Regions from separate parts of the Kitasatospora sp. NPDC059327 genome, predicted to be linked through region 4. Evidence: riboswitches for the same ligand, from Rfam matches in the RefSeq annotation. Region 4 holds a riboswitch; each other region holds the start of a gene.
The links. A riboswitch is a leader RNA that binds a small molecule or an ion and turns the genes downstream of it on or off. The one in region 4 is predicted to bind cyclic di-AMP.
Positions count from the first base shown of each region.

Region 1: it holds a riboswitch for cyclic di-AMP, as region 4 does, so the genes downstream of both, ACFXHB_RS01650 (hypothetical protein) here and ACFXHB_RS37060 (transglycosylase family protein) in region 4, are expected to answer to the same signal.
Region 2: it holds a riboswitch for cyclic di-AMP, as region 4 does, so the genes downstream of both, ACFXHB_RS11325 (NlpC/P60 family protein) here and ACFXHB_RS37060 (transglycosylase family protein) in region 4, are expected to answer to the same signal.
Region 3: it holds a riboswitch for cyclic di-AMP, as region 4 does, so the genes downstream of both, ACFXHB_RS26990 (M23 family metallopeptidase) here and ACFXHB_RS37060 (transglycosylase family protein) in region 4, are expected to answer to the same signal.

Region 1 is NZ_JBHYYB010000002.1:98,684-101,532, reverse strand. Features, by position in the region: gene ACFXHB_RS01660 (alpha/beta hydrolase) at 1-266, shown strand, start outside; gene ACFXHB_RS01655 (hypothetical protein) at 330-659, opposite strand; cyclic di-AMP (ydaO/yuaA leader) riboswitch at 1,809-1,973, shown strand; gene ACFXHB_RS01650 (hypothetical protein) at 1,976-2,849, shown strand, end outside.
Region 2 is NZ_JBHYYB010000013.1:148,903-151,751, reverse strand. Features, by position in the region: gene ACFXHB_RS11330 (NlpC/P60 family protein) at 1-728, shown strand, start outside; cyclic di-AMP (ydaO/yuaA leader) riboswitch at 1,055-1,209, shown strand; gene ACFXHB_RS11325 (NlpC/P60 family protein) at 1,220-2,380, shown strand; gene ACFXHB_RS11320 (NlpC/P60 family protein) at 2,607-2,849, shown strand, end outside.
Region 3 is NZ_JBHYYB010000050.1:37,287-40,135, forward strand. Features, by position in the region: gene ACFXHB_RS26980 (alpha/beta fold hydrolase) at 1-739, opposite strand, end outside; gene ACFXHB_RS26985 (YiaA/YiaB family inner membrane protein) at 813-1,103, opposite strand; cyclic di-AMP (ydaO/yuaA leader) riboswitch at 1,349-1,505, shown strand; gene ACFXHB_RS26990 (M23 family metallopeptidase) at 1,518-2,375, shown strand; gene ACFXHB_RS26995 (hypothetical protein) at 2,430-2,849, opposite strand, start outside.
Region 4 is NZ_JBHYYB010000102.1:7,489-10,337, forward strand. Features, by position in the region: gene eno (phosphopyruvate hydratase) at 1-792, opposite strand, end outside; gene ACFXHB_RS37060 (transglycosylase family protein) at 1,036-1,959, opposite strand; cyclic di-AMP (ydaO/yuaA leader) riboswitch at 1,965-2,135, opposite strand; gene ACFXHB_RS37065 (cytochrome P450) at 2,424-2,849, opposite strand, start outside.

The sequences.
Region 1 (2,849 bases), on a different contig from region 4:
AGCGCCGCAACGAGGCCGACCTGATGTGGCGGCTGAAGAACCTGCCGCACCCCGGGGTGTCCGTGCTGCTGGCCGGTACCCGGGAGGGCGACGGCGACTACCGGCGGGACACCGAGGCCTTCGTGGCCGCCGCGCACCACCCGATGAAGGTCTCCTACAGCATGATGAAGACCGGCGGCCACAACTTCGAGACGTGGAGCAGGCTGCTGCCGTCCTCGCTGGAGTGGCTCTCCCAGCACCTCAAGGTGCCGGACCACGCCGTTTGACCGGGCAACCGCTCGGCCGGCTCAGGCGGTCGGCCTGAGCCGTCGGCCCGTCCGTCCGTCGGCTCAGGCCACCGGCTCCAGCGTCCCGGTGTGCAGCTCGCCGACCCGGCCGCCCTCGCCCTCGTACGTCCAGAACGCGCGCACCGTGAGCTTGCCGAGGTCCATCACATGGCTGACGGTGATGCCGCTCTGCTCGGTCCAGCTGACGAAGTACAGTTCGGGCCCGATCTCGGCGATGTGCAGCGCCACGTCCTCCCACTGGCCCGCCGACTCGCCGAGGCCCTCCCAGCGCAGCCGCTTGCCGTCGGGCGAGTAGGCGTTGCGGAAGGCCGCGCCGTTGTCGACCTGGAAGAGGTAGGTGCGGCCGGCGAAGGCGGGCAGGGGCGCGGTCATGGCGGGACGGGTCCTCGTCTCTTGTCTGTGCGGTACGGCTGAACCCCCAACCTATCGGACCGGCCGACCTTCGCGGCGAACTTGCGGGCACCCCGCCACGGGGCCCGACGCCACGGGGCCGGACGCCACGCGGTCCGGCGGTCGGGTGTGGCACCGGCACATCGGCGCCCCGGCGGTCCGGCCGTACGGTGCCGGCACCGGCCCACCGGCCCACCGGCCCACCGGCCCACCGGCCCACCGGCCCACCGGCCCACCGGGACGCGGGCCCGGTCCTGCCCGCGCCCGACCAGGGAGCCGCCGATGCCCTGCCGCACCGTCCGCACCGAGAACCCCGGCGTCGCCCGACGCCCCCGCCCGGCCCGCCCCCGCCCGGCCCGCCCCCGCCCGGTCCGCCCCCGGTGGTCCGCCCGCCGCCGTCACCGCCGTCCTGACCACCCTGCTCACCGTCGCCGCGCTGCTCCTCGGCGCACCACCGGCCACAGCGAGAGCCACCACTCCCACCGCCGCCGCCGCGCCCCCGGACACCGCCGCCCCCGCCCTGGAGGCGAGCTTCCCGGCCCCCGGCAACGGCTGGGCCAAGGTCGAGCGCTACCTCGACACCACGCCCGGCTTCCGTGCCGAGCAGTACCCGCCCGACGGTCGCGGCGACCGGGACGGTGCCCGCCTCACCTGGTTCGGCGGAGTCCCCCGGCCGTACTCCGGCCGCTTCCTGCTGTACTCCGCCGCCGGCTGGGACGCCGGCACCCGGGCGACCCCCGTGCTGCTCGTCCACGGTGCCAACGACAACGCCGACCGCGCCTGGGCCGCCCCCGACGCAGGGGGCGGCTGCGGTGCCGCCGGGGCGTCGGCCTGCCCGTCCACCGGGCTCGCCCAGTACCTGGCCGCCGACGGCCACCGGGTGTTCGCGATCGACTTCGCCCACAAGCAGGGCGACAACCTTCTCCAGGCACAGGCCGTGGGCGGCAGTCGCCGGTGCCGCCAACTGATCAACTCCACCGCCCACTTGATCAACTCGACGGTGCTCCACTGTGAGCTGCGCGACAACATCCCCTCCGGAGTTGTCGCCTTCCGGACGGCCTGCCTAGCCTGCACGGGTCCGCCTTCGCGGACCCCGCCGTCGGGACGCCGAGTCCTGTCCACCCGCCGGCCGGCAGTCGAGCACCACAGCGGACGGGAGCGGGGGACCCAGGTCAGTGCCCGGCCCGCGCGCTCCCGCGTGCGGACCGAGGCTAGGGGTGAAGCCGCTCCACAGGCGGCCGGGCGACCTCTGCCCGAACCCGACAGCTCACCTCGCAGGCGTCACAGAGGACACCGCCATGCAGAAGCCTGCCCGGCGCGCGACGCCGCGTCACGCCCGCCCCACCCACCGCGGCCGCCAGGCCGCCCTCGCCGCCACCGGCGCGCTCGCCATCAGCGGCGCCGGCCTGCTCGGCGTCCCGGCCCTGACCGGAGCCCAGGCGGCCACCGCGCCGACCGTCACCCAGGACAAGCTGGCCCCGGCCGCCATGGTCGCGGGCAAGGCCTCCACGGCCTCGCTCACCGTCCACTCCTCGGCCTGCTTCACCGCGAAGACGCTGGGCGTCGGCGTGCGCGACGGGGCCGGCCGCAACCTGGACTTCCCCGGCAACGTCGCCAACGCGCGGATCTGCCCGGGCGGCCTGTCGATCACCACCGGTGCCCGCACCCTGCCGGTCGGCACCTACACCCAGTTCGGCTTCTGGCAGGACTCCGCGGGGGCCTGGCACAACCTGCCCTCGCAGCGGCTCGTGGTCTCCGACGGCACCACCACCCCGTCGCCCACGCCGACCCCCACGGCCACGCCGACCCCCACGGCCACCTCCACGCCCACCCCCTCGCCGTCGGCGACCGCCACGACGAGCACCCCGGCCACCACCGCTCCCGTCGCCGGCAAGAAGCTCACCTGGTCCGACGAGTTCAGCGGCCCGATCGCCTACGGCTCCCGCTGGACGGGGGACAAGAGCAGCGCGTACCGCTACGGCAACCACAACCCGGACGACAACAAGCTCGACTGGCTGAACAAGAACAACGTCAGCGTCTCGGGCGGCGTCGCCACCTTCACCGCCAAGCCGGGCGCCAACAAGCTGGAGAACGGCAAGCAGTCCTGGGACACCGGGCTGCTCACCACCGAGTACTCCGGCGAGGGCTTCCAGGTGAAGACCGGCGACTACG
Region 2 (2,849 bases), on a different contig from region 4:
CGCAGTACCGCACCGGCGGCATCGACCCGTCCGTCCAGCTGATGCTCTCCTCCGACCCGTCCGGCTACCTGGACAAGGCGTCCAGCGTCCAGCAGGCCAGCTCCAGCCAGGCCGACGCGCTCAAGGGCCTCCAGGACCAGCAGCGCCGGCTGGACCAGCAGAAGGCGGAGGCGGCCGCGATCCTGGCCTCCCTGGACAGCACCACCAAGGACCTGAACCAGTCCAAGGCGGAGGTCAACAAGAAGCTCAAGGAGGCTCAGGACCTCCTGAACTCGCTGAGCGCGGCGGACCGGGCGGCGCTGAAGGCCGCCCAGCAGCAGGCGGACCGGGCCTCGCGCGGCAGCGAGCGGGCCGACCTGGGCAGTCTGCCGCAGGCCAGCGGCATGGCCGGGGCGGCCGTCGCCAACGCGATGAGCAAGCAGGGTTCGCCGTACCAGTGGGGCGCCACCGGGCCGAGCGGCTTCGACTGCTCCGGCCTGATGGTCTGGTCGTACGCCAAGGCCGGCGTCACGCTGCCGCGCACCTCGCAGGCGCAGGCCAACTACGGCAGCCGGGTGCCCTCGCTCGCCGAGGCCCAGCCGGGCGACCTGATCATCTACCGCGCCGACCGCAGCCACGTCGGGATGTACATCGGCAACGGCATGGTGGTGCACGCGCCGCACACCGGTGACGTGGTGAAGGTGATGAAGGCCGACGCGATGCCGATCAACGCGATCCGCCGGGTCTGACGGACCGGCACGACACGCCCGCGGGCCGGGACGCGGCCTTGTGATCCACGCCACCCCCTGATCGGGGGTGGCGTCGGCGTTCACGGCGTCGCGGTGACAAACGATCAGCTCCGCGTAGATCATTGATCACACTCGGTCATATTCACAAGTGAACTTGGATATTCTTCCGGCATTTTTCTGACAAGGATTTGAACGGATCACGGTTCTGTTACTAGGGTCGTGCCTCGAACCACCGCACAGTCGATCACCCAGTCCGGGTGGCGGCGGGGGTTGCCGTCGAGTTCGTGAAGCAGCGGGGCAGGTCGTCTGCCCGACGGGGAGCCCAGTGGTCGGGGGCGCTGTGGAGCGGAGCCGGGGAACCATGTTCCTCCGGGGTGAATCGGCGCCAGGTCGACCGTGAGAACGGTCGGTGAGGCGTCGTAGGGCACGCTTCCGGCCCGAACCCGTCAGCTCACCCGGTAGGCGGACGTAGGAAGAAGGAGTCCGCCTTCGTGGCGTCCCATCGTCGTCCCAAGCCCGCCGGCCGCGCCCGGGTCTCGATCCTGACCGGTGTCGCCGCAGCGGCGGTCGCCCTCTCCGCGCAGTCCGGCGCCCACGCCGACCCGACGCCGACCAAGGACCAGGTCAAGGAGCAGGTCGACCAGCTCAACGAGCAGGCCGAGCAGGCCACCGAGAAGCTCAACGGCGCCCAGGCCAAGCAGCAGGAGCTGCAGAAGCAGGTCGGTGAGCTGCAGGACAAGGTGGCCCGCCAGCAGGCCTCGGTGACCGAGGCCCAGGGCGGCCTGGCCGAGATCGCCGGCGAGCAGTACCGCAACGGCGGCATATCGCCGACCGTCCAGCTGATGCTCTCGTCCAGCCCGGACAGCTTCCTCACCCAGGCCGGTGCGATCAACCAGGCCGGCAGCACCCAGTCCAACGCCCTGAAGGACCTTCAGGAGCAGCAGCGCAGGCTCGACCAGGACCGCAACGAGGCCCAGGGCAAGCTCGCCGAGCTCGAAGCCACCACCCAGCAGCTGAAGGCCTCCAAGGAGGAGGTCCAGGGCAAGCTGGCCAAGGCCCAGGACCTGCTCAACACGCTGACCGAGCAGGAGCGCCAGGCGCTGCGCGCGGCCGAGGAGAAGGCCGCCGCCGAGGCGAAGGCCAAGGCGGACGCCGCCAAGGCCGAGGCCAAGGCCAAGGCGGACGCCGACCGGGCCTCCCGCGACAACACCCGGGACAACCTGGCCGGCTCGTCCTCGTCGGCCGCCAAGCCCGCCGCCCCGGCCGCGGCCGCCGCGCCGTCCGCGCCCGCCGCCAACGGCTCGCGCGCCGCCGCCGCGATCGCCGCCGCCGAGAGCAAGCTGGGCGCGCCGTACGTCTACGGCGCCTCCGGCCCGGGCTCGTTCGACTGCTCCGGCCTCACCAGCTGGGCCTACGCCCAGGCCGACGTGTCGCTGCCGCGCACCTCGCAGGCCCAGGCCACCGTCGGCACCAACGTCGGCACCAACATCGCCAACGCCCAGCCCGGTGACCTGATCATCTACCGCGCGGACCGCAGCCACGTCGCCATCTACGTCGGTGGCGGCCAGGTCATCCACGCGCCGAAGCCCGGTGCGAACGTCCGGTACGAGACCGCCAGCATGCTGCCGATCTCGGCCATCGTGCGTGTCTGATCCGACGTCCGCTGCCGCAGGCCCGGTCTCCCCTCGCGGGAGGCCGGGCCTGCGGCTTTCGCGGTGGACCGGTCTGATGTCCGAATGCGGGTCAAATATTCGGGTTGAGAGGGGTTTGGACTCGCTCGCCCGGACTCGCTAACGTCTGCCACCGGACTCCCGCTCTAGAGCCGCCCGCTCCGGTGCGGCGGCGGGGCCCCCGGCCCAGGATCGGAGCCACCGTCGTATGGCCGTGCACCGCCGTTCCCCCCTGCCCGGCGCGCTCGCCCGCGCGCTGGTGCTGACCGCCGCGGCCACCACCGCGCTGGGGGTGGCGACGGGTGGTGCCGCCCAGGCCGCCCCGGGCGCGCCCGACGGGCCGCCGAACCGCAAGGACGTCAAGGCGCAGGTGGAGCAGCTGTACGACGAGGCCGAGCAGGCCTCGGAGAAGTACAACGCGGCACTGGACGCCCAGCAGCGCCTCCAGTAC
Region 3 (2,849 bases), on a different contig from region 4:
CCGGCCGGGGGAAGTCGGGGTCCTCGCTGCCCATCACGACCAGCGCCGGGCAGGTCACGGCTGCGGTCCAGCCGGTCGGCGCGGAGTCGCCGCGGACGTAGCCCCGGGTGGCCTTCTTGCGGCCCGGCGTGCGCATCGCGGCGACCAGTCCGTCCACATAGGCGTCGAAGTCGGCCGGCTTGGCGGTCGGGTAGGCCATTCTGCGGTGGTAGAGGCCCCAGAACGCGGGCGAGTGCACCAGCAGCGCGCCCATCACGCCGAACATCGCGCGCCGCAGCGCGTTGGGCGGCAGGTTCTCGACGAAGGCGTCCAGCAGGACGATCCCGGCGACCCGCTCGGGCGCGTCCCCGGCCACCCGGACCGCGGTCGCGCCGGTGTAGGAGTTGCCGACCAGCGCGGCGCGGCCGATGCCGAGGTGGTCCAGCAGGGCGAGCACGTCGGTGGCGATCGCGGCCGGCGAGTAGTCGTCCCAGTCGATCGAGGACTCGCCGAAGCCGCGCAGGTCCAGGGTGATCACCCGGTGGCCCGCGGCCACCAGCAGCGGGCGCAGGTGCCGGTACGCGGCCCGGCTGTCGAGCATCCCCGGGAGCAGGACGACGGGGGCGCCGTCGCCCCGCACCGTGTCGTCGAAGGCCAGCCGGCCGCCGGGGACGTCGAGGTACTGGGTGCTGGGGGTGAAGGTGCCGGGCATGGGGGCCTCCTCGGTCCGCCGGGACATCGACTGTGTGCCGATAGCCATAAAGCTAAGGCTAATAGTCTTAGCCGTCAAGCGGGTCCGCGGCCGGGCTCCCGGCGTGCCCCGGCGTCGATGCTCAGACCCCCTCCACCTTGAACGGGTCGTGCTCGGCGAGCAGCTTCTCCAGCCGCGCCTGGTCCACCCGGGTGACGATCTCGTTGGTCTCCTGCCGGTCCCGGATCACCTTGGCCAGGGTGAAGGCGGAGGTGACGGTGTAGAGCAGTCCGATCGCGAGGAAGGCGCGGGTCCAGCCGCCGACCGGCAGGTAGGCGATCCCGACGGCGAGGGCGCCGCCGGAGAGGGCGAAGGAGAGGACGGCCTGGAGGTAGTACGCGGCCGTGGTGCGTGACTGCATCGGTGCGTTCATGGCGTCAGGATGGCGGCGCCGGTCCGGGCCGCACATGAGTAGGAGTACTCAGATAGGGGGTCGTTCGTTGACGTCCAATCACGTTCGGTAGTGTCAGTTGCCGCCAATCCGCCCAAAACGCCCATCGGGTCGCGCGGTGTCCGAGTTGTATCCGGCTGTCCCGAACGGACGGCTTGGAATCAGGGGCTCCTAGGATTAACGTTTGATAACGCAGCGCGGTCCGCAACGCCGTACCCAGACGGCACCGTGCGCCGTCGCCTAATCCCGCCGGCCGGCCTCCGGGCAGGCCAGGGAGCCGGGGAACCACGTTCCTTGGGGTGAATCGGCCGGGCCCGCCCAGCCGTAGGAGACCTTCCTGCTCCGAACCCGTCAGCTAACCCGGTAGGCGCGAAGGAAGGAAAGGAGCGCGCCTCCGTGGCGTCGTCGCACTCTCCGGCACACCTGCCCGGCTCCCCCGCCGGCACCCAGCTGCTCGACCACCCCTGGCCGCCCGCCCACCCGGGCGAGTTCGGCGGGCCCGCCGACGGCGGCCCGCAGGCCGCCGAGGCCAACCGGCACCGGATGCCCCGTCAGACCCGCGGCACCGCTCCGCTGCTCGGCGTCACCGCCGTCGCCGCCACCCTCGGCGCGACCGGTTTCGCCTCCGCCACCCCGGCCGCCGCCCCGGCCGTCGAGGCCCCGGACGAGACGCCGGTCGCGCTCTCCGCGGACCCGGGCCTCGCCCTCGCCGCCCGGATCCAGCTGCAGGCCGACAGCCAGCGCACCGCCGCCGAGGAGGGCGCCCGCCTCCAGGCCGCCAAGGAGGCCGAGGCCAAGCGCGCCGCCCAGCAGCAGGAGGCCAAGCTCGCCGCCGAGGCGGCCGAGAAGGCCAAGCTCGCCGCCATCAACCTGCCGGTGCGCGACTACGACCTCTCCGCCCACTACGGCCAGAGCGCCTCCTACTGGGCCCACCTGCACACCGGCCTGGACTTCGCCGCCGACACCGGCACCCCGGTGTACGCGGTCGGCCAGGGCACCATCACCTCGGCCGGCTGGGCCGGGTCGTACGGCTACCGGATCGTCGAGACGCTGCCCGACGGCACCGAGATCTGGTACTGCCACCTCTCCTCGATCATCAAGGGCTCCGGCAAGGTCGTCCCCGGCCAGCAGCTCGGCAAGGTCGGCGCGACCGGCAACGTGACCGGCCCGCACCTGCACCTGGAGGTCCGCCCCGGTGGCGGCGCCCCGGTCGACCCGGAGACCTGGTTCGAGCAGCGCGGCATCACCCCCTGACAGCACGCCACGGTGCCCCGGCCGTCACCACGACGGCCGGGGCACCGGCGTGTCTCAGACCCCTGGGGCGTCCCGGACCTCGGTCGCCCCGGTCCCGTCGGCCTCCTCGGCCTCCCAGGGCTCGACCCCCTCGTCGGCTGCGTCGTCGGCTGCGTCGTCGGGGGCTCCGTCGGGGGCTTCGGAGAGCTGCGCCAGGTACGCGTCGATCTCCTCCTGGCCCGGCTCCGGAGCCAGCTCCGGGAACTCCTCCACCAGCAGCCGGGGCAGCCCCGGTACCGTCCACTCGCCGGCCAGGTCCAGCGCCGCCTCCACGGCGGCCTCCTCGAACGCCCCGAAGTCCCCGGCCAGCTCGTCGGGCATCGGTCGGCCCAGCGCGGTCAGCTCCGCCAGGTTGCGGTAGCTGCGCCGCATCAGCCCCTGCTCCAGGAGCCGGCGGGCACCGTCGGTGGCCATCCCGACGCTGATCGCCCGGGC
Region 4 (2,849 bases):
GGCGGCGGAGATCGCCTTGCCCTCGAACTGGTAGGCGCCGTCCTGGTAGAACTCGGAGGCGGCGACGTCCAGGGCGAGCGCGATGTCCTTGCCGGGCACGTAGCCGGCCTTCTGGATGGCCTCGGTGATGAGGTCCAGGGCCTCGCGGTTGCTGTCCAGGTTCGGCGCGAAGCCGCCCTCGTCGCCGAGGCCGGTGGACAGGCCGCGCTCCTTCAGCACGCCCTTGAGGGTGTGGTAGACCTCGACGCCCCAGCGGACGGCCTCGGAGAAGGACTCCGCGCCGATCGGAGCGATCATGAACTCCTGGATGTCGACGTTGGAGTCGGCGTGCGAGCCACCGTTGAGGATGTTCATCATCGGGACCGGCAGGACGTGCGCGTTCGGGCCGCCCAGGTAGCGGAACAGCGGCAGGTCGCTGGCCTCGGAGGCGGCGTGCGCCACGGCCAGCGAGACGCCCAGGATCGCGTTGGCGCCGAGCGAGGACTTGTCCGGGGTGGCGTCCAGGTCCAGCATGGCCTGGTCGATCAGGCGCTGCTCGGTGGCGTCGTAGCCGACCAGCTCGGGGCCGATCTGCTCGATGACGGCCAGGACGGCCTTCTCCACGCCCTTGCCGAAGTAGCGGTTCTTGTCACCGTCGCGCAGCTCCAGCGCCTCGAAGGCACCGGTGGAGGCACCCGAGGGGACAGCGGCACGGCCGGTGCTGCCGTCGTCGAGGCCGACCTCGACCTCGACCGTGGGGTTGCCACGCGAGTCGAGAATCTCACGGGCTACGACGACATCGATGGACGGCACGAGGCATCTCCTAGCGGAAGCAGGTCCGGCTGACGATGGGTGCGGTCGGCCGGACGATTGCGGAGTCGTTACGACCAGAGCCTAACCGCACGGGCTCTCGGGACCACGTCGACCTCGGTCCCGTCTCAGGGTGTGGCCCGGCTACCCGCCAGTAGTTCACCTGGTTGCCCCAGAGAAACAGGCCAGATGCGGACGAAGGGGACCGGATCGGCCCCCTTCGTGGAATCACCGCACCGACGGGCGTCAGCCGAGGTCGAGCACCTGGCCCGGGAGAATCAGGTTCGGGTCGGTGCCGACGGCGCCGCGGTTGCCGTCGTACAGCGCCTGCCAGCCGCCGGACACGCCCTGGGCGGAGGCGATGGTCGACAGGGTGTCACCCGACTGGACGGTGTAGCCGTGGCCGGCGCGCTGCTGGGCCGCGGCGGGGGCGGCCGGAGCGCCGTGGGCGGCGGCCGAGCCGCCGGCCTGGCCGGCGTACTGCTGGTAGACGTCCTGGTGGCTGGTCCAGTACCAGGCGCCGCCGCTCTGGTACCAGAAGACCTTCGTGTCGGCGTCCCAGCCGGACTGGCCGGAGAAGCCCGGGGTCCGGTCCTCCTGGTACGAGTTCTGCTGGTACGTGTTCTGCTGGCCGGCCGCCTTCGGGGCCTGCTGCACCGGCTTCGACGCGGGCTTCTGGGCCTGCTGCTGCGCGGGCTTCTGATCGGCCTTCGACCGGGCGGGCTTCGACTGGGCCGGCTTCGACGCGGTCGGCGCGGCGTCCTCGGAGGTGTCGACCGACGCCTGGGCGCCGCCCTTGCTCAGACCGGCCTTCTGGGAGCAGACCGGCCAGGCACCCGGGCCCTGGGAGTCGAGGACCTTCTCGGCGACCGAGATCTGCTGCGCCCTGGTGGCCTGGTTGGCCTGCGGCGCGTACGAGGTACCGCCGTACGCCTTCCACGTGCTGGGCGTGAACTGCAGGCCACCGTAGAAGCCGTTGCCGGTGTTGATGCCCCAGTTGCCGCCGCTCTCGCACTGGGCGACCGCGTCCCAGGTCGAGGCCGGGGCGGCGGAGGCGCCGGTGGCGGTGAGGAGCGGCAGCGCGAGTCCGACGCCGGCCACCCCGGCCACGGCGATGGCCTTCTCGGCCTGGGTACGACGGCGATGACGGCCGGTTCCGACGAAGAGCATGGGGACGTTCCTCTCCGCACGCCTGCGAGGTGAGCTGTCGGGTTCGGACCGGGAGGTGGCCCGGCCGCGTGGCGCGCAGGCTTTCTGCCCGCGCGGGCGGCTTCACCCCAAGCCGTGGGGGACGGCAACAAACCTGGTTCCCCCGCCCCTGCCCAGGGTTCTGGTCGGTTTCCCGTGACGCGGCGGGCAGGATTCGGCGTTCCGCGCACGAGGTCCGCAGCTGCGAACTCCAGGGAGGGTAGACAGATCCTCACATCAATAACAAGCTCATATCGCAGGTATCACACATAAATTACGGCGCGTGGCCGATCGCCTACCAACGACGCCCCTATGTCCTGGTTGATGGTGGTTCATGTCCCGCGTGCGGGCGTGACGGCGACACCCCGTCAGTGGTCGGCTGCCCGAAGGGGCGGCATCCGGACGCGGTTCGGGGCAATCGCCGGGCGGATTGCCCGGAGTCCGGTCTAGGGTTCTTCGGACCGCTTCTCGGGAGTGAATTCCACCGGGAGGTCGCGAAGTCCACGCATGATCAGACCACCGCGCCAGCGGAGGTTCTCCGGGCTCTCGGCGAGTCGCAGATCGGGCAGCCGGGTGAGCAGGGTGGCGAGCGCCGACCGACCCTCCAAACGGGCCAGCGGAGCGCCGATGCAGTAGTGGATGCCGTGCCCGAAGCCCAGGTGCGGATTGTCGGTCCGGGCCAGGTCCAGGGTGTTCTCGTCGGCGAACCGCGCCGGGTCCCGGTCCGCCGCCGCCAGCACCACCAGCACCGGGTCACCGACCGGGATCTCCACTCCGCCGATGGTCAGCGGGCTGGTCGCGAACCGCCAGGTGGCGAGCTCCACCGGCCCGTCGTAGCGCAGGAGTTCCTCGATCCCGGTCTCCAGCAGGCC